Linked DNA regions of Salipiger sp. CCB-MM3. Each later gene encodes a partner of the first gene's protein in a complex. Links are inferred from orthologs where the notes say so. Each region holds a gene or a part of one and is shown on either strand. Other genes may lie near its edges. The genes, in order: carA and carB.

The links.
Region 2: the proteins of carA (region 1) and carB are in contact, whole or in part, in a solved structure (PDB 1KEE), measured with the Escherichia coli proteins. The link is inferred for Salipiger sp. CCB-MM3 from one-to-one orthologs.

What each region holds. Positions count from the first base shown.
Region 1 is NZ_CP014596.1:596,952-605,703, reverse strand. What follows is about bases 2,265-5,206. They hold carA (glutamine-hydrolyzing carbamoyl-phosphate synthase small subunit), read left to right. Parts: upstream 2,265-3,133; coding sequence 3,134-4,279; downstream 4,280-5,206. Other genes in these bases: AYJ57_RS16615 (glycosyltransferase family 2 protein), read left to right, coding at 4,387-5,206; AYJ57_RS16625 (GatB/YqeY domain-containing protein), read right to left, coding at 2,470-2,937; AYJ57_RS16630 (hypothetical protein), read left to right, coding at 2,265-2,408. Outside these bases: ctaD (cytochrome c oxidase subunit I), read left to right, coding at 1-82; AYJ57_RS16640 (metallophosphoesterase family protein), read left to right, coding at 178-963; AYJ57_RS16635 (DUF2244 domain-containing protein), read left to right, coding at 976-1,479; more of AYJ57_RS16630, read left to right, coding at 1,497-2,264; more of AYJ57_RS16615, read left to right, coding at 5,207-6,276; AYJ57_RS16610 (GntR family transcriptional regulator), read right to left, coding at 6,282-6,926; AYJ57_RS16605 (pyrimidine 5'-nucleotidase), read left to right, coding at 7,097-7,741; AYJ57_RS16600 (hypothetical protein), read left to right, coding at 7,860-8,087; AYJ57_RS16595 (UbiH/UbiF family hydroxylase), read left to right, coding at 8,144-8,752. UniProt on the Escherichia coli protein: Small subunit of the glutamine-dependent carbamoyl phosphate synthetase (CPSase).
Region 2 is NZ_CP014595.1:1,401,621-1,411,309, forward strand. Bases 856-4,734 are described here. They hold carB (carbamoyl-phosphate synthase large subunit), read left to right. Parts: upstream 856-1,201; coding sequence 1,202-4,534; downstream 4,535-4,734. Other genes in these bases: AYJ57_RS06860 (SAM-dependent methyltransferase), read left to right, coding at 856-915. In the rest of the region: more of AYJ57_RS06860, read left to right, coding at 1-855; AYJ57_RS06870 (ABC transporter ATP-binding protein), read right to left, coding at 4,810-5,496; AYJ57_RS06875 (ABC transporter ATP-binding protein), read right to left, coding at 5,493-6,242; AYJ57_RS06880 (branched-chain amino acid ABC transporter permease), read right to left, coding at 6,235-7,218; AYJ57_RS06885 (branched-chain amino acid ABC transporter permease), read right to left, coding at 7,215-8,135; AYJ57_RS06890 (ABC transporter substrate-binding protein), read right to left, coding at 8,257-9,387; AYJ57_RS06895 (winged helix-turn-helix domain-containing protein), read left to right, coding at 9,608-9,689. UniProt on the Escherichia coli protein: Large subunit of the glutamine-dependent carbamoyl phosphate synthetase (CPSase).

The DNA.
Region 1 (8,752 bases):
GACCCTGCCTTCGCCGCCGCCCGAGCACACGTTCGAGCAGCTGCCGAAGCGCGAGGATTGGGACAAGCATCCCGCCCACTGAGCGCATAGAGCTCTGAGCGATTGACATAGACCGGCCCCGGGGGAACCCTCGGGGCCGGTTCTCATTTGCGGGACCGCCACAGCAAGGTTCCCAAGATGCCCCTGCCCCGCCGCTTCGCCGCCATCGCCGACATTCACGGCAATTCCGACGCGCTGAGCGCGGTGCTGGCGTGCATCGATGCCATGGGGATCGACCTCGTGGTGAACCTCGGCGACATGTTCAGCGGTCCGCTCGCGGCGGGAGAGACCTGGGAGATCCTGCGCGCCCGCCCGATGCCCACGGTGCGCGGCAACCATGACCGCTACCTGATCAGCCAGACGCCGGAAGAGATGGGCTCGTCTGACCGCGCGGCCTATGACGAACTGCCGCCGGAGGCGCTGGACTGGCTGCGCGGCCTGCCGGTGACGCTGGAGATGGACGAGACCTTTCTCTGCCATGCCACGCCCGGCGCCGACGATCGCTACTGGCTGCATGACGTGGACGCTGGCGGCATGGTCCATCCCGCCGGGGCCGCGCAGATCGCCCGGCATCTTGAGGGGATCGCGCAGCCGCTGGTGCTTTGCGCCCACACCCATCTGCCGCGCGTTGTCAGCTGGCAACGGCACTGCGTCGTGAACCCCGGCAGCGTCGGATGTCCGGGCTACACCGACATTCACCCGGTGCCACATGTGGTCGAGACCGGCACGCCCCACGCCTGTTTCGCCGTGCTGGAAACCGAGGGCGCAGCTTGGCGCGGCGCCCATCACCATGTGCCCTATGATCCCGCGCGCATGGCACAGCGCGCCCGCAGCCGGGGCCGCGCGGAATGGGCCGAGGCGCTGACCACCGGCTGGATCAGCCGCGAGGCGGCAAATCCCATTGGGCAGACCGCGGGCGGGTGATACATTCCAGCCATGCCATACACTTGGACGATGGACATGGGGGAGGACGGCACGCAGGAGGCAGAGCTGAGGCTCTGGCCGCATCAGTCGCTGTCGGCCAAGGGGTTCGTCACCTTCATCGGGATCTTCTTCTTCATGGCGCTGATCCCCTTCTACGGCCTCTTGGGCACGCTTCTCCTTTGGGGGCTGCTGCCCTTCATGCTCGCCGCGCTCTGGGGGATCTGGTACGCGCTGCGCCGCAACGAGAAGGACCGGCAAATCCTCGAAGTGCTCACCCTCAGCCCCGAAACGACCCAGCTTTTGCGGCACAACCCGCGCGGCCCGGCGCAGGACTGGCAGAGCAACACCTATTGGGTCATCGCGCAGATGCATGAGACCGGCGGGCCGGTGCCCTACTATGTGACGCTCAAGGGGGCGGGGCGCGAGGTTGAGATCGGCGCATTTCTGAGCGAAGAGGAGCGCAAGGCGCTCTATCTCGAGCTCTCCGACCGGCTGCGGCTCATGGCGCGGCCCTGACCGCGCGAAAGGTATCCATGGCTCAGGTTCCCGCCACCCCGAAGATGAAGCGTCGCGCCCTGCGTCTTGCCGCCGCGCTGGCGCCGTCTCTGGCTGAACGCCTCTCGCCCGCCCCCTCCGAGCAGGCAGCGCTGGCGCTGCGCGCGGCGCGGCAAGGCCACCCTCGCCCGCGTGCCGAAGAGGTGGTCTTCCTCCTCCCGCTGGTCGGGCCAGAGCATGTGGGCGATTGGCAGGCGGTGACCGAGCGGCTGGCCCAGACGCTTCGAAGCTTTCGGCGCCAGAGCGGCGCGTGGCGCGCGGTGATCTGCTGCCAGCAGCGCCCGCCGCTTCCGGGCGCGCTGGCCGAAGACCAGAGGATCAGCTGGCTGCCCTTCGACGACCCGACCCCCGGCAATGACAAGTGGCGCAAGCTGGCGGCGCTCTGCAATCATCTCGGCAGGGTCTGCAAAGCCCCGGCCTATGTGATGAGCTTCGACGCCGACGACCTGCTGCGCGATGGCGCCGTGACTGAGATGCTGGCGCGTCAGGCGCCGGGCTATCTGGTGGAGCAGGGCTATGTCATGGACCACGCCACCGGCGATGTGGCGCTGGCGGGCAAGCCGACAGCCGCCCTGCCGCTGCGCAAGCCGTTCTGGAAGCTCTGCGGATCGTGCATGGCGCTGCATCACGACCCGGCGCTGCCACAAAGCGCGGCTTTCCTGCGCGCGATGACGCAGCACGAACACCGGATGTTCCCCTATCTCGCCGCGCTTTCGGGACAGGCGCCGGTGCCGCTGCAGCGCCCCTCGGTGCTCTATGTGCTCAATCACGGGGAAAACTTCGGCGCGCGCAGGGGCCGCGTGGGGTTCAAGACCCGCTTCGTTCAGCGCTTCCGCCTCGAAGACCCGGCTGAACTGGCGCAGGTGGCGGAAGAGTTTCCCGCCCCCTGACATCTGTGCTGCAACTCTCTTCGAAGAGAGTTGCAAAAGCCTTTGAAGGCTTTTGCCCGGCTCAGCCCGCGGCGGCGAGCCGATCCTTGACCATCGGACCCACGGCACCAAAGTCCATGCGGCCCTGATAGCGCGTCTTCAGCACGCCCATCACCCGGCCCATATCGCGGATCGAGCTGGCACCAACCTCGGAGACTGCCGCGCTGACCGCCTGCGAGACCTCGTCTTCGCTCATCGGCTTCGGGAGGAACTCCTCGATCACCGGGATCTCGGCCAATTCCGCCTCGGCAAGATCGAGCCGCCCGCCCTCTTCGTAGGTGCGCGCGCTCTCACGGCGTTGCTTGACCATCTTGGCGAGGATCGACAGCAGTTCGGCATCCTCGACGCCATCGTCATTGCCCTCGGCACGGGCGGCAATGTCGCGATCCTTCACTGCGGCAGAGATCAGCCGCAGCGTCGAGAGCCGCTGGCTGTCCTTGTCTTTCATCGCCTGCTTGGTCGCAGCCTTGATGCGTTCACGCAATTCCATAGGAACGGATATCCCCTGACGTTTCCAAACCCTGACACTACAGAAAGCCCTTCGCGCGCGCAATCCCGCCCTATACCAATGCAACCCATTGATTTTGCTATATTTCTATAGGAAAATCAGCACTTGACCCTTTCCCCGGCTTCCCTTAGGCATGGCGCGATTTGCTTCCCGCCCAGATCCGAACAGGAGTCGCGCCATGTCGCTCGCCACCCCCCAAAAGCCTACCGCATGCCTCGCGCTCGCCGATGGGACGCTGTTTTATGGACAGGGCTTCGGCGCAACCGGCGAGGCTCAGGCCGAACTTTGCTTCAACACCTCCATGTCCGGCTATCAAGAGATCATGACCGATCCGTCCTACGCCGGGCAGATCGTCACCTTCACCTTCCCGCACATCGGCAACGTCGGCGTGAACCCCGAGGATGACGAAACCGGCGATCCGGTTGCCGCGGGCATGGTGGTGAAGTGGATGCCCACGCAATCGTCGAACTGGCGCGCGGTGCAGGAACTGTCGCAGTGGCTCGCGTCGCGCGGGCGCATCGCCATCGGCGGCATCGACACCCGCCGTCTGACCCGGGCGATCCGGCAGCAGGGTGCCCCGCATGTGGCCATCGCGCACAACCCCGAGGGCGTGTTCGACGTCGAGGCGCTGGTCGCCTCCGCGCGCGCCTTCCCCGGCCTCACAGGGGTCGACCTTGCCAAAGGCGTGACCTGCGCCCAGAGCTACCGCTGGGACGAGATGCGGTGGGCGTGGCCCGATGGCTACCTGCCGCAGACCAACCCGCGCAAGAAAGTGGTCGCCATCGATTATGGTGCCAAGCGCAACATCCTGCGCTGCCTCGCCTCGGCGGGTTGCGAAGTGACCGTGCTGCCCGCGACCGCCACCAAGGAAGAGGTGCTGGCGCATAACCCCGACGGCGTCTTCCTGTCGAACGGCCCGGGCGACCCCGCCGCCACCGGCGCTTACGCGGTGCCGATGATCAAGGGTATCCTCGACGACACCGATCTGCCGGTCTTCGGCATCTGCCTCGGTCACCAGATGCTGGCGCTGGCGCTGGGGGCCAAGACCATCAAGATGAACCACGGCCACCATGGCGCCAACCACCCGGTGAAAGAGATCGACACCGGCAAGGTCGAGATCACTTCGATGAACCACGGGTTCGCCGTCGACGGGCAGACCCTGCCTGCGGGCGTGGTCGAAAGCCACGTCAGCCTCTTCGACGGATCGAACTGCGGGATTCGCATGACCGACCGCCCGGTGTTCTCGGTGCAGCACCACCCCGAGGCCAGCCCCGGCCCGCAGGACAGCTTCTATCTGTTCGAACGGTTCGTGAACAGCATGTGATCATGCAGGGAACATTGTGCGCATTGTTTCTGTGATGAGCATAATTTAACCCTGTGTTTACCGCGATGCCCTGACCTATCCGCGCCCGGAAAGGTCAGGAGCATCCCATGCCGAACCCGCCTCCGACGTTCGAAGACCAGCGCCGCGCGTCCCGCGGCCATGACCGCGGACGCCCTGTCTGCGCGGTTCTGCTCGAAGATGGCGCGCTCGACGCCCCACAAGCGCTCGAAGCGCTGGCCCGCAGTCGCCATGAGGGCACCGACCTTACCCGCCATCTGATCGCCGAGGGGTATGTCTCGCCCGCGCGCCTGCGCGACACGCTTGCGCGCTGCCATGGCGCCCCGGCGCTGATGCGCAGCCTCACACCGCCCGCGCCCGAGCTTGCCCCCCTGCTGCCGCCGCATCTGTGCCTACGTCACGCGGGGCTGCCGTGGCTCCGACGCGGCGAGACGCTGGTGCTGGCCGTCGCGCACCCCGAAAGCTTCGCCCGCCTGCGCACCCATCTGACCAGCCATCGCGGCCCGGTCGAGATGGCCCTCGTCACCGAGCAGGACATCTTCGACGAGATCACAGCCCGCTATGGCGCGGCGTTTGCAGAGGCCGCCGAGCAGGCCCTGCCCTCGGAGCTCAGCTGCCGCGATCTCAACAGGCTGCCCGCAGAGCGCTGCGCGCTGCTTGGCGCCTCGGCCCTGCTTTGCCTGTCCCTGCTGCTGATCGCGCCCACCGCCTTCTTCCTTGCGGGACTGATGATCGCCTCGGTGACGCTGCTGCTCGGCCAGATTGCCAAGATTTCCGCATTCGTCGCCGGGCTGCCGCCGCTGCCGCCCGCCCCACCGCCCGAGGGTCATCGCCTGCCGCCGGTCAGCCTGCTGGTGCCGCTGCACCGCGAAGAAGCCATCGCCGAAACGCTGGTCCAGCGGCTCGGCCGCCTCGATTATCCGCGCGCGCTGCTCGATGTGCTACTGGTGCTCGAAGCCGAAGACAGCACCACCCGGCGCGCCCTGAAAGACGCCGCACTGCCGCCGTGGATGCGGGTCATCGAGGTGCCCGGCGGCACGATCACCACCAAGCCGCGCGCGCTCAACTACGCGCTCAACTTTGCCCGCGGCGCGCTCATCGGCATCTATGACGCCGAGGACAGCCCGGCGCAGGGTCAGCTGCGGATGATGGCGGCGCATTTCGGACGCGCCCCGCCCGAGCTTGGCTGCGTGCAGGGCATTCTGGACTTCTACAACCCGCACGCAAATTGGATCTCGCGCTGTTTCACCATCGAATACGCTGCGTGGTTCCGCATTCTCTTGCCCGGCTTCCTCCGGCTCGGCTTTGCCATTCCGCTAGGGGGCACCACGGTGTTCTTTCGCCGCACCGCGCTTGAGCGGGTCGGCGGATGGGACGCCCATAACGTCACCGAAGACGCCGATCTGGGGTTTCGCCTCGCCCGCTTCGGCTATCGCACCGATCTTTTGCCGCTGGTGACGCGCGAAGAGGCCAACTGTCGCCTCTGGCCTTGGATCCGCCAGCGCTCGCGCTGGCTGAAGGGCTATATGATCACCTGGTTCGTGCACATGCGGCAGCCGCGGCGGGCATTGCGTCAGCTTGGCGCGTGGCGGCTGCTGGGGCTGCAGCTTCTGCTGCTGACCGGCACGGTGCAATTCCTCCTCGCACCGCTCTTCTGGTCGTTCTGGCCGATCCTGCTGGGCTGGCCGCATCCCTTCGCCGGACCCGAGAGCATCGCGCTGCTGAAAGCGGTCACCGGCCTGCTCCTGCTCGGCGAGGGCGTGACGCTGCTGCTTGGCCTCGCGGGCGTGGCGCGCAGCCCGCATCCCGGGCTGCTGCTTTGGGTGCCGACGCTGTTTCTCTATTTCCCGCTCGGCACAATCGCCATCTACAAGGCGCTTTGGGAGATCTTTGCCCGCCCCTTCTACTGGGACAAGACCGCCCACGGGCGGTCCTCCCCCGACCATCCGGATGCGGATATCCCCGAAGAGCGGCGCTGAGCCGATCAGGCGGTCTTGCGGCTGTCGAGCTTCAGGCGGGTCACGAAGGCGGCAGAGATATGCTCGCGCAGCGCCCGGTCTGCGGCCTCTTCGTCGCGGCGCGCGATGGCATCGACGATCGCGGCGTGTTCCGCCAGCGCATCCGTGCCACGCCCCTCGGCGGCCAGCGAGGTGGTGGCCATCAGCGCCATCGAGCGGTGCACGAGGTCAAGCTGCTGCACCAGATAGCGGTTGTGCGAGGCCAGTTGGATCATCCGGTGAAAGCGCCGGTTGGCGCGGGCCAGCGCCGCCGGATCGTTGAGCAGCGCACGGTCTTCCTCGATCATGTCGCGCAGCACCTTCACTTCCTCTTCGGTCGCATGCCGCGCCGCCAGCCGGGCCGCCAGTCCCTCAAGCTCGGTGCGCACCACGTAAAGCTCGGCCATCTGGTTGTGATCGAGCGAGGCGACGATCAGCGAGCGCCCGTCGCGCGCCAGCAGCGATTGCGTCTCGAGCCGCTGCAGCGCCTCGCGGATCGGCGTGCGCGAGACGCCGAAACGCTCGGCCAGTTCGCTTTCCACCAGCCGGTCGCCGGGCCGATAGACGCCCTGATCGATCGCCTCGAGGATCAGCGTATAGGCATCCTTGTTCGGCGTCCGGATCTGGCTCATCTGCGGGGGGTCCTTCATAAGTGATGTGACAAGATAGCGGTAGCGGGGCCTTGGGATCAACGCCCCCCTTTGTCGCGCCCGCCGCTGCGGCATCAAGGTCGCAGTCCGGCGGCATCGCCGCCCGTTGCCACCCATTGCCGCCCGCCGCCCGGCGGCGTAGGTTGCGCGCCATGGTAAAGCAGCATTTCTCCCACGTGCGCCACTGGGTCTTCGACCTCGACAACACGCTCTATTCCCCGGCGGTGCGCCTGTTCGACCAGATCGAACGCAAGATGAACGACGTGGTGATGCGCGTCACCGGTCTTGGCGCCGCCGAGGCCAACGCCCTGCGCAAACGCTATTGGATGGATCACGGCACCACGCTGGCGGGGCTGATGGCCAACCACGAGCTCGACCCTGATGCCTATCTGACCGAGGTGCACGACATCTCCTTCGATGCGCTCACTCCCGATCCGCATCTGGCCGAGCTGATCGCCGCGCTGCCGGGGCGCAAGATCGTCTACACCAATGGCAGCGCGCCCTATGCGGCGCGGGTGCTGGAGGCGCGCGGCCTCGATGCCGCTTTCGACGCGATCTATGGCGTCGAGAACGCGGGCTACCGCCCCAAACCCGAGACGCAGGCCTTCGAGACGGTGTTTGCGCTTGATGGCACCGACACCGCCACCGCCGCCATGTTCGAGGACGACCCGCGTAATCTTGCCGCACCCCACGCCATGGGAATGCGCACGGTGCATGTCGCGCCGGAGCGGGCAAAAGGTGAGCATATCCATCACCATACCGACGACCTCGCGGCCTTCCTCGCACGGCTCGGCTGAGCCCCGGCGCGCGCCACCGGGCCGAAAGACCCCACCCGTGCGGCCATGCGACATTTTTCACAATGGGAGCGCGGAGACGCGCCCCCTATCTGCTGCAGGGCCCAAGCAGGAGATACCGATGACCGCGACCGACGTCACCGCAACCACCCAAGCCGATCACGCCGACCACGCCCCCGCCACGCGCGAGAGCCGCGGCGAAGCCGTGCTTTTCCTTGTGGCAGCGCTGCTGCTGGTGATCGGCGCGATCAACACCGTCGCCTTTGGCCCGGTGGGTCTGGCGATGACCGCGCTGGCGCTGGTGCCCGTGTGCTACTTCATGATCCTGTGGATCACCGTCGGCAAGTAAGCCGCATGGCCATAGCCGCCCGCCTGCCCTAGATAGAGGCGCAAAGGAGAGCGGTCATGGATTACGACATTCTCATCTCGGGCGGCGGGATCGCCGGGCTCACCGCAGCCGCCGCCTTTGGAAGCGCCGGTTTTTCGGTGCTTTGCGTCGATCCGGCGCCGCCTGTGACCGAGCGCGAGGCGCAGGGCGCCGATCTGCGCAGCACCGCCTTTCTGCAGCCCGCGCAAGCCTTTCTCGCCGAGGCGGGGCTGTGGGAGCGCCTTGCCCCCCACGCCATGCCGCTGCAGGTGATGCGCATCGTCGATGCTGGCGGAGACCTGCCCGAGCCGCGCATCGTCAAGGATTTCGACAGCGCCGAGATCTCTGAACTGCCCTTCGGCTGGAACCTTCCCAACTGGCTGCTGCGGCGCGAGATCTCTGCCCATCTGCACGAGATGGAGCGCGTCACCTTCCTGCCCGGCACCGCCACCACCGCGCTGTTCACCCGCGAGGCCGAGGCCCGCGTCACGCTCAGCGACGGACGCCGCATCCGCACGCGGCTGGTGATCGCCGCCGACGGGCGCAACTCGCCCATGCGACAGGCGGCGGGGATCGGGGTGAAGACCACGCGCTTCGGCCAGAAGGCGCTGGCCTTCGCCACCACGCATCCGATCCCGCACGAGAAT
Region 2 (9,689 bases), on another replicon or contig:
CGCGGGCTCGAACAGCGGAACAACCCGCTGCGTTCGCAATCGAACGTTCAGCACCATTACGATATCTCGGATGACCTCTACCGGCTCTTTCTCGACGAGGACATGCAGTATTCCTGCGCCTATTTCCGCGACCCGGAGATGAGCCTTGAGGACGCGCAGCGCGCCAAGAAAGACCACATCGCCCATAAGCTGCTGCTCAAGCCGGGCATGAAGGTGCTGGATATCGGCTGCGGCTGGGGCGGCATGGCGCTGACGCTGGCCCGCGACTACGGCGTGCATGTCACCGGAGTCACCCTGTCAGAGAACCAATTGGCCACCGCCAAGCAACGCGCCGAAGCGGCGGGACTGGCCGATAAGACCGAGTTCCGTCTGCTCGATTACCGCAAGATCGAGGACAAATTCGACCGCGTGGTCTCGGTCGGCATGCTGGAGCACGTGGGCTTCCCGCATCTGCAGGACTATTTCGCGAAGGTGCAGGACGTGCTGAAGCCCGATGGCGTGGCGCTGATCCACTCCATCGGCCACACTGCGCCGCCGGTGCCCACCTCCCCTTGGATCGACAAGTATATTTTCCCGGGCGGCTATATCCCCAGCCTGTCGGAGGTCTCTGCCTCGATCGAGAAATCCGGTCTGTGGGCGGCTGATGTCGAGGTGCTGCGCGGCCACTATGGCCCGACGCTCAACCACTGGCGGCGGCGTTTCGAAGCGGCGCTGCCGAAGGTGCGCGAGATGGGCTATGACGAGCGCTTCATCCGCATGTGGCGCTTTTACCTTGCGGTCTGCGAGGCGGCCTTCGAGGAGACCCGGCAGGGCGTCTTCCACCTGCAGATCGCGCACAAGCAGTATGCCGTGCCGACGACGCGCGACTATCTTTACGGCCACGACGCGCAGGAACTTCTGCACGCCGCGCAGTGACTCCGCGCCGTCTTCGGCCTTGGGAGCATCTTGCCTAACCGGGCGGGATGTTTCGCTGATTCCGCACATCAGACCCCGCCCCTGAAAAGCTGGCGACATGACGCCGCGACACCTGCGATGTCGCGCGGCTGTCACCGAGTTTTGCTCTGAGGAGGAAAACAAGGCGGATCTGGGGTTGCGTGGGCAAAGCTTCTGTCTATAACGCACGACAATTTGCGGGGAGCGGCGACTCCGTCGCGTGCTGCCCCCTGCCCGACCGTGATCGACATGACATAAAGGTGCCCCCATGCCTAAAAGAACCGATATCAAATCCATCATGATCATCGGAGCGGGGCCCATCATCATCGGGCAAGCCTGCGAATTCGACTACTCCGGCGCTCAGGCCTGTAAAGCGCTGCGCGAAGAGGGTTACCGGGTCATTCTGGTGAACTCGAACCCGGCTACGATCATGACCGACCCCGGGCTCGCCGATGCCACCTACATCGAGCCGATCACCCCCGAGGTCGTCGCCAAGATCATCGAAAAAGAGCGCCCCGACGCGCTGCTGCCCACCATGGGCGGTCAGACCGGCCTCAACACCTCGCTCAAGCTCGAGGAAATGGGCGTTCTGGAAAAATTCGGCGTCGAAATGATCGGCGCCAAGCGCGAAGCCATCGAGATGGCCGAAGACCGCGCGCTGTTCCGCGAAGCGATGGACCGCATCGGCCTTGAAAACCCGGCGGCGACCATCGTCACCGCCCCCACCAAGCCCGACGGCAAGGCCGATCTCGACGCTGGCGTGCAGATCGCGCTCGAGGCGCTTGAAACCGTCGGCCTGCCCGCGATCATCCGCCCCGCCTTCACCCTCGGCGGCACCGGCGGCGGCGTTGCGTACAACCGCGAAGACTACATGCATTACTGCCGCTCGGGCATGGATGCCTCGCCGGTGAACCAAATCCTCGTCGACGAGTCGCTGCTGGGCTGGAAAGAGTTTGAGATGGAGGTCGTCCGCGACAAGGCGGACAACGCGATCATCGTCTGCGCCATCGAGAACGTCGATCCCATGGGCGTGCACACCGGCGATTCGATCACCGTGGCCCCGGCGCTGACGCTGACCGACAAGGAATATCAGATCATGCGCAACGGCTCGATCGCCGTGCTGCGCGAGATCGGCGTCGAGACCGGCGGCTCAAACGTGCAGTGGGCGGTGAACCCCGAGAATGGCCGCATGGTCGTGATCGAGATGAACCCGCGCGTGTCGCGCTCCTCGGCTCTGGCGTCCAAGGCCACCGGCTTCCCGATCGCCAAGATCGCGGCGAAGCTGGCCGTGGGCTATACGCTGGACGAGCTGGACAACGACATCACCAAGGTGACTCCGGCCTCCTTCGAGCCGACCATCGACTATGTTGTCACCAAGATCCCGAAATTCGCCTTCGAGAAGTTCCCCGGATCCGAACCCTATCTCACCACCGCGATGAAATCGGTGGGCGAGGCGATGGCGATCGGCCGGACCATCCACGAATCGCTGCAAAAGGCGCTGACCTCGATGGAATCGGGCCTGTCGGGCTTTGACGAGGTGGACATCCCCGGCGCCCCCGAGAAATCGGCAGTGATCAAGGCGATCAGCCAGCAGACCCCCGACCGCATGCGCACCATCGCGCAGGCGATGCGGCACGGCCTGTCGGATGACGAGATCCACGGCGTGACCATGTTCGACCCGTGGTTCCTCGCCCGTATCCGCGAGATCGTCGAGGCCGAAGAGCAGGTGCGTCAGAACGGTCTGCCGACCGATGCCGAGGGCCTGCGCGCGCTGAAGATCATGGGCTTCACCGATGCCCGTCTCGCCGCGCTCACCGGCTTTGCCGAGAAGGATGTGCGCAAGCGCCGCACCGAGCTTGGCGTCGTCGCCAGCTTCAAGCGCATCGACACCTGCGCCGCCGAGTTCGAGGCGCAGACGCCCTATATGTATTCGACCTACGAGATGCCCATGATGGGCGAGGTGGAATGCGAGGCGCGCCCCTCGGACCGCAAGAAGGTTGTGATCCTCGGCGGCGGTCCCAACCGCATCGGCCAAGGCATCGAGTTCGACTACTGCTGCTGCCACGCCTGCTTTGCGCTGACCGACGCGGGCTATGAGACCATCATGGTCAACTGCAACCCCGAGACCGTGTCGACCGACTACGACACCTCGGACCGCCTGTATTTCGAGCCGCTGACCTTCGAGCACGTGATGGAAATCCTTCGCGTCGAGCAGGACAATGGCACGCTGCATGGCGTCATCGTGCAGTTCGGCGGCCAGACCCCGCTGAAGCTGGCCAATGCGCTCGAGGCAGAGGGCATCCCGATCCTCGGCACCACGCCCGACGCCATCGACCTCGCCGAAGACCGCGAGCGCTTCCAGGCTCTGGTCAATCAGCTTGGCCTCAAGCAGCCGCGCAACGGCATCGCCTCGACCGACGCACAGGCGCTGGCCATCGCCGATGAGATCGGCTTCCCGCTGGTGATCCGCCCCTCCTACGTGCTGGGTGGCCGCGCGATGGAAATCGTCCGCGACATGGCACACCTCGAGCGCTACATCGCCGAGGCCGTGGTGGTTTCCGGCGACAGCCCGGTGCTGCTCGACAGCTACCTCTCGGGCGCCATCGAGCTTGATGTCGACGCGCTCTGCGACGGCGAGGGCGTGCATGTGGCGGGCATCATGCAGCACATCGAAGAGGCTGGCGTGCACTCGGGCGACAGCGCCTGCTCGCTGCCGCCCTTCTCGCTCTCGGCCGAGACCATCGACGAGATCAAGCGTCAGACCGAGGCACTGGCCAAGGCGCTCAACGTCGTGGGCCTGATGAACGTGCAGTTCGCCATCAAGGGCGGCGAGATTTACCTCATCGAGGTGAACCCGCGCGCCTCGCGGACCGTGCCCTTCGTCGCCAAGGCAACCGATAGCGCCATCGCCTCGATCGCCGCGCGCATCATGGCGGGCGAGAAGCTCTCGGCCTTCCCGCTGCGCGAAGCCTATCCGGCAGATGCCGATTACGACACGGCGCTGCCGCTGGCCGATCCGATGACGCTGGCCGACCCGAACATGCCGTGGTTCTCGGTGAAGGAAGCGGTGCTGCCCTTCGCCCGCTTCCCCGGCGTCGACACGATCCTCGGGCCGGAAATGCGCTCGACCGGCGAAGTCATGGGCTGGGACCGCTCGTTCCCGCGCGCCTTCCTCAAGGCACAGATGGGCGCAGGCACGCATCTGCCGACCGGAGGCGCGGTATTCATCTCGATCCGCGACGAGGACAAGACCCCGCAGATGATCGAGACCGCGCAGACGCTTGCCGGCCTCGGCTTCAAGATCCTCGCCACCGTCGGCACCGCCAGCTTCCTCAAGGACGCGGGCATCACCTGCGAGGTGGTCAAGAAGGTCTACGAGGGCCGTCCGAATGTGGTCGATCTGCTGAAGGATGGCGGCGTGCAGCTGGTGCTCAACACCACCGAAGGCGCGGCGTCGATCTCGGACTCGCGCGAAATCCGCTCGGTCGCGCTCTATGACAAGATCCCCTACTACACCACCGCCGCAGGCGCCCACGCCGCTGCACTGGCGATGAAGGCCCGCGAAGAAGGCGAGCTGGTCGTGAAGTCGCTGCAGGCGTAAGCCAGCGGGATCAAGGTTCTGAAAGGGGCGGGAGTTTTCCCGCCCCTTTTTTTGTCCCACCGCAGCCGGGCGAGCGCCTGCCCGTGGGGTGGCGCTGCAAGGCCGGAGCTGCGCGCTTTATGTCAGCCAGATCCGGACGACATGCGAGCGTTGCTTGACGATGAAGAAGCGCCAGCCCGCCCCGCGCGCCAAAGGCGCGTGACACTGCAATTTGCGCACCTACGGTGCGACGGGCAGGCGCTCGCCCGGCGGCTTCGCCTTGACTCCGGTCGGGCTCACACCCCGAGATAGCGCTCCGCGACCTCGCCTTTCACCTCGGCGAACACCCCGTCCCAGACGGATTTCCCGCGCTCAAGGATCACCGCGCGGTCGGCAACTTGCGCCAGTTCCGCCAGGGCCTTGTCCACCACGAGGATCGACAGGCCGCTCTCGCGCTTGAGCACCGCCAGCGCGTCCCAGATTTCCTGCCGCACCAGTGGCGCAAGCCCTTCGGTCGCCTCGTCCAGCACCAAGAGCCGCGGGTTGGTCATCAGCGCACGTCCGATCGCCAGCATCTGCTGCTCGCCCCCCGAAAGCGTCCCCGCCACCTGCCCGCGCCGCTCGGCAAGCCGGGGGAACAGCGCCTCGACGCGCGCCTGATCCCACGCGCCAGGGCGCGCCGCGGCGATGAGGTTCTCGGTCACCGAAAGATCGCGGAAACAGCGCCGCCCCTCGGGCACCAATCCCACCCCCAGCCGCGCCACCCTGTGCGAGGGCAGTTTCGCGATGTCCTGCCCGGCAAAGCGGCGCGTGCCCCCGGCGGGCATCATCCCGCACAGGCAGCGCACCGTGGTGCTTTTGCCCATGCCATTGCGGCCCATGAGCGCGAGCACCTCGCCCTCTTCGATCTCCAGCGACACCCCAAAGAGCGCCTGCGAAGCCCCGTAAGAGGCGGTGATGTCGTGCAGTTCCAGCAGGCTCATGTGGCATCCCCCAGATAGGCGTCACGCACCTCGGGGCTGCGGCGGATCTCATCGACCGTGCCGGTGGCGATGATACGCCCGTAGACCAGCACAGAGATGCGGTCGGCGAGGGCAAACACCGCGTCCATGTCATGTTCAATCAGCAGGATCGGCGCCTCCGCGCGCAGGGCCGAGAGCACGCCGGTCAATTGCTTGGAGCCTTCGCCTCCCAGCCCCGCCATCGGCTCATCCATCAAAAAGGCCTTGGGCTGCAGGGTCAGCGCCACCGCGACCTCAAGCTGGCGGCGCTGGCCGTGGCTCAACTCGCTGACCACGGTGGCGGCGTGATCGGCCAGCCCCATGCGCTCGAGCGCGGCCATGGCCCGGTCCCTCAGCTCGGCCCGTTTCAGCGCAGGCCGGAAGAACCGATAAGGCGAGCCCGTCGCCCCCAGCGCGCCCAAGAGCGCGTTCTGCAGCACGGTGTCCTCCATCGCCAGCGCCGAGACCTGAAAGGTCCGCGCCAGCCCCATGCGCGCGCGGGCCATGGTGCTGAGCCCGGTGACATCTCGCCCGAGGAACTGCACCGTGCCCTCATCGGGCACGAGATTGCCCGAGAGCTGCTTGATCATCGTCGATTTGCCCGCGCCATTGGGGCCGATCACCGCGTGGATCTCTCCGGGGCGCAGGTCGAGCGTGATGCCGTCCGAGGCGCGCAACGCGCCGAAGGATTTCACCAGCCCGCGGGTTTCCAGAACCGGCTCAGTCATGCGCCTTCCCCCGCCCGACCAGCAGCCCGACGAGGCCACCGCGCGCAAAGAGCACCACCGCCAGCAGCAGGATGCCCAGCCAGATGTGCCAGAACTCGGACATATCGCCGAGGAAATGCTCCAGCATCACAAAGACCGCCGCGCCGACCACCGGACCGAACAGCCGCCCGACGCCGCCGAGGATGATAAAGACCATGATCTCGCCGCTCGTCTGCCAGCTGAACATCGTCGGGCTGACGAAGCGGTTGAGATCGGCGAAAAGCGCCCCCGCCAGACCGGTGATCGCGCCGGAGATCACAAAGCCCACCAGCCGCAGGCGTTTCGGGTCGAGGCCCACCGCACGCACCCGCTCGGGGCTCTGCCGCGCCGCGCCAAGCGCGAGGCCGAAGGGGCTGCGCGCCAGCAGATGTGCGCCGAAAAGCACCGCGCAGAGCACCGCGTAGCACAGGCCGAAGAACTGGATCGGATCGAGCGTGTTCAGCCCCGGAAAGCCGTTACGCACGTAGATCGACAGCCCGTCCTCGCCGCCATAGGCGCTCCACGAGATCGAGAAGAAGTAGAACATCTGCCCGAAGGCGAGCGTGATCATGATGAAGTAGACGCCCGAAGTGCGCAGCGCCAAGAGGCCGATGAGCCATGCCGCCAGCGCCGAGGCCAGAACCGCCACCAGCCAGATGAAGGGCATCGAGGTGGAGCCTTCGAACAGGAACGGCCATTCGAACATCGGCTCGTAGTTCTGCACATGGCTGGCGAGGATGCCCATGGCATAGCCGCCGATGCCGAAGAAGGTGGCGTGGCCAAGGCTCACCAGCCCGCCGATGCCGAGCGCGATGTTCAGCCCCACCGCGGCCAGCGCGAGGATTGCGGCGCGGGTCGCCAGCGTGATGGTAAAGGGCTCGCCCATGACATGCGCCGCCAGCGGCACGAGGCCGAGCGCCAGCAGCACCACCGCGCCGAGGATACGTTCGCGGCTCATGATTTCGCTCCGAAGAGGCCGGTGGGTTTCCAGACCAGCACCGCCGCCATCAGCACGTAGATCGCCATCGAGGCCAGCGCCGCCCCGGTCTGCGTGGCGGCGGCGGGGTCCATGAACAACCCGAAAATCTGCGGCAGGAAGATGCCGCCCAGTGTATCCGTGAGCCCGACGAGGATCGCGCCGACCAGCGCCCCTTCGATCGAACCGATGCCGCCGATCACGATCACCACGAAGGCAAGGATCAGCACCGGCTCGCCCATGCCCACCTGCACCGACTGGATCGCCCCCACCAGCGCGCCCGCCAGCCCGGCGAGCGCCGCGCCGAGGGCAAAGACCAGCGTGTAGAGCCGGGCGATGTCGACGCCGAGCGCGGCGATCATCTCGCGGTCGTTCTCACCGGCGCGGATGCGGATGCCGAGCCGCGTGCGGGCGATCAGCCAGAACAGCAGCGCGGCCACCACAAGGCCCATGCCGATGATGAACAGCCGGTAAAGCGGGTATTGGATGCCGCCCGGCAGGGTGACCGGCCCCGAAAGCGCCTCGGGGATATCGAGATAGAGCGGGAAGGATCCGAAAATCCAGCGCGTGCCTTCCGAGAAGATCAGGATCAGCGCGAAGGTGGCCAGCACCTGATCAAGGTGGTCGCGATCATAGAGCCGCCGGATCACCAGCCGCTCGACCATTGCGCCCGCGGCGGCGGCGGCGGCCAGAGCGGCAACCAGCGCCAGCACGAACGAGCCTGTGGCGGCTGCGGTCGCGGCAGCGGTGAATGCGCCGACCATGTAGAGCGAGCCATGGGCGAGGTTGATCAGCCCCATGACGCCGAAGATCAGCGTCAGCCCGGCGGCCATGAGAAACAGCATGACGCCGGATTGCAGCCCGTTCAGCACCTGCTCGGCGATGAGGATGGGGGTCATTCTTTAGTCCGTCTCAGGTCAGCGGCGGGCCGTGGTCCGCGCGCCCGGCATAGGTACCGAGATGTACCAAGGTCGGGCGCGGCCCACCCCGGATCGCTCCGAGGGGCCGCGCCCGGCAGGGTCACATCTTGCACTCATCCTCATAGGCGTGGCCGCGATCCTCGATCGCCGTGCCGACGATCTTGTTGGTGAGGATATCGCCTTCCTTCACCACCTCGCGGACATAGATGTCCTGAATCGGGTGATGGCTGGCCGAGAACTCGAACTCACCGCGGACCGAGGCGAAATCGGCCTCTTCCAGCGCCGCGCGGAAGGCGTCCTTGTCGCTGACCTCTGCCTTATCCAGCGCCGAGAGCAGCAGCAGCGCGGTGTCATAGCCCTGCGCCGAATAGAGCGACGGCAGGCGGTCGTATTTGGCCAGATAGGCCTCGACGAAATGCGCGTTGCTCTCGTTCTCGAGGTCCTTGTTCCACGAAGAGGTGTTCTTCACGCCAAGCGCCGCGTCGCCCACCGCCTGCAGGATGTTCTGGTCGAAGGAAAACGCCGGACCGATCAGCGGCAGTTCCACGCCACTGTCGGCATATTGCTTGAGGAAAGAGATCCCCATACCGCCGGGCAGGAAGAAGAACACGCTGTCTGCGCCCGAGGCGCGGATCTGCGCGATCTCGGCGGCATAGTCGGTCTGGCCGAGTTTGGTGTAGACCTCTCCGGCCAGCTCGCCCTCGAAGAACCGCTTGAAGCCGTTGAGCGAATCTTTCCCGGCCGGGTAGTTCGGCGCGAGGATGAAGGCGTTCTTGAACTCGGCGCTGGTGGCATAGGCCCCCGCCGCCTCGTGCAGGTTGTCGTTCTGGTACGACACCGAGAAATAGTTCGGGTTGCAGCCGCGGCCCGCCAGCTGCGCCGGTGCGGCGTTGGTCGAGAGGTAGAACAGCCCCTGCGCCGTCGCCGAAGGCACCACCGCCATAGCAAGGTTCGACCAGACGATGCCGGTCAGCACGTCGACCTTCTCCGACTGGATCATCCGGTCGGCGATCTGCACCGCCACATCGGGTTTGCGCTGATCATCCTCGACCACCACTTCCAGATCGTCGCGGCCCGCTTCCTCGATCGCCAGCATGAAGCCGTCGCGCGTGTCGATGCCAAGGCCTGCGCCGCCGCCCGAAAGCGTGGTGATGAGCCCGACCTTGGTCTCGGCGGAACCTGCCGTCGCGCAGGCGACGAGCGCCGCCGAGGCGAGAAGCTGTTTGAGCATGGGTATCTCCCTGTTGTCCCTTCGGGCGGCCTCTTGCGGGCTGCCGTTCTTGATTGCGGCCAGTCTTGGACAGACGTCGGGGAAAGACAAGTGCGCGTGAACGCGGCGCGCGCGTCAAGGCGGGATCGTTGCACCGGCGCGCCCGAAACGCCCGAAATACCCGGAGGCGCAGCCCGATCCGCCGCTTGCCAGCTTCGTTTGGATGCGGGATGACTTGCGCATGTGCGAGACACCTCCAGACAGCGCGCCGCGGCTGCGGCTGCGCATCCTCTTCGGCACCGACGCCATGCTCGGCCCCGGCA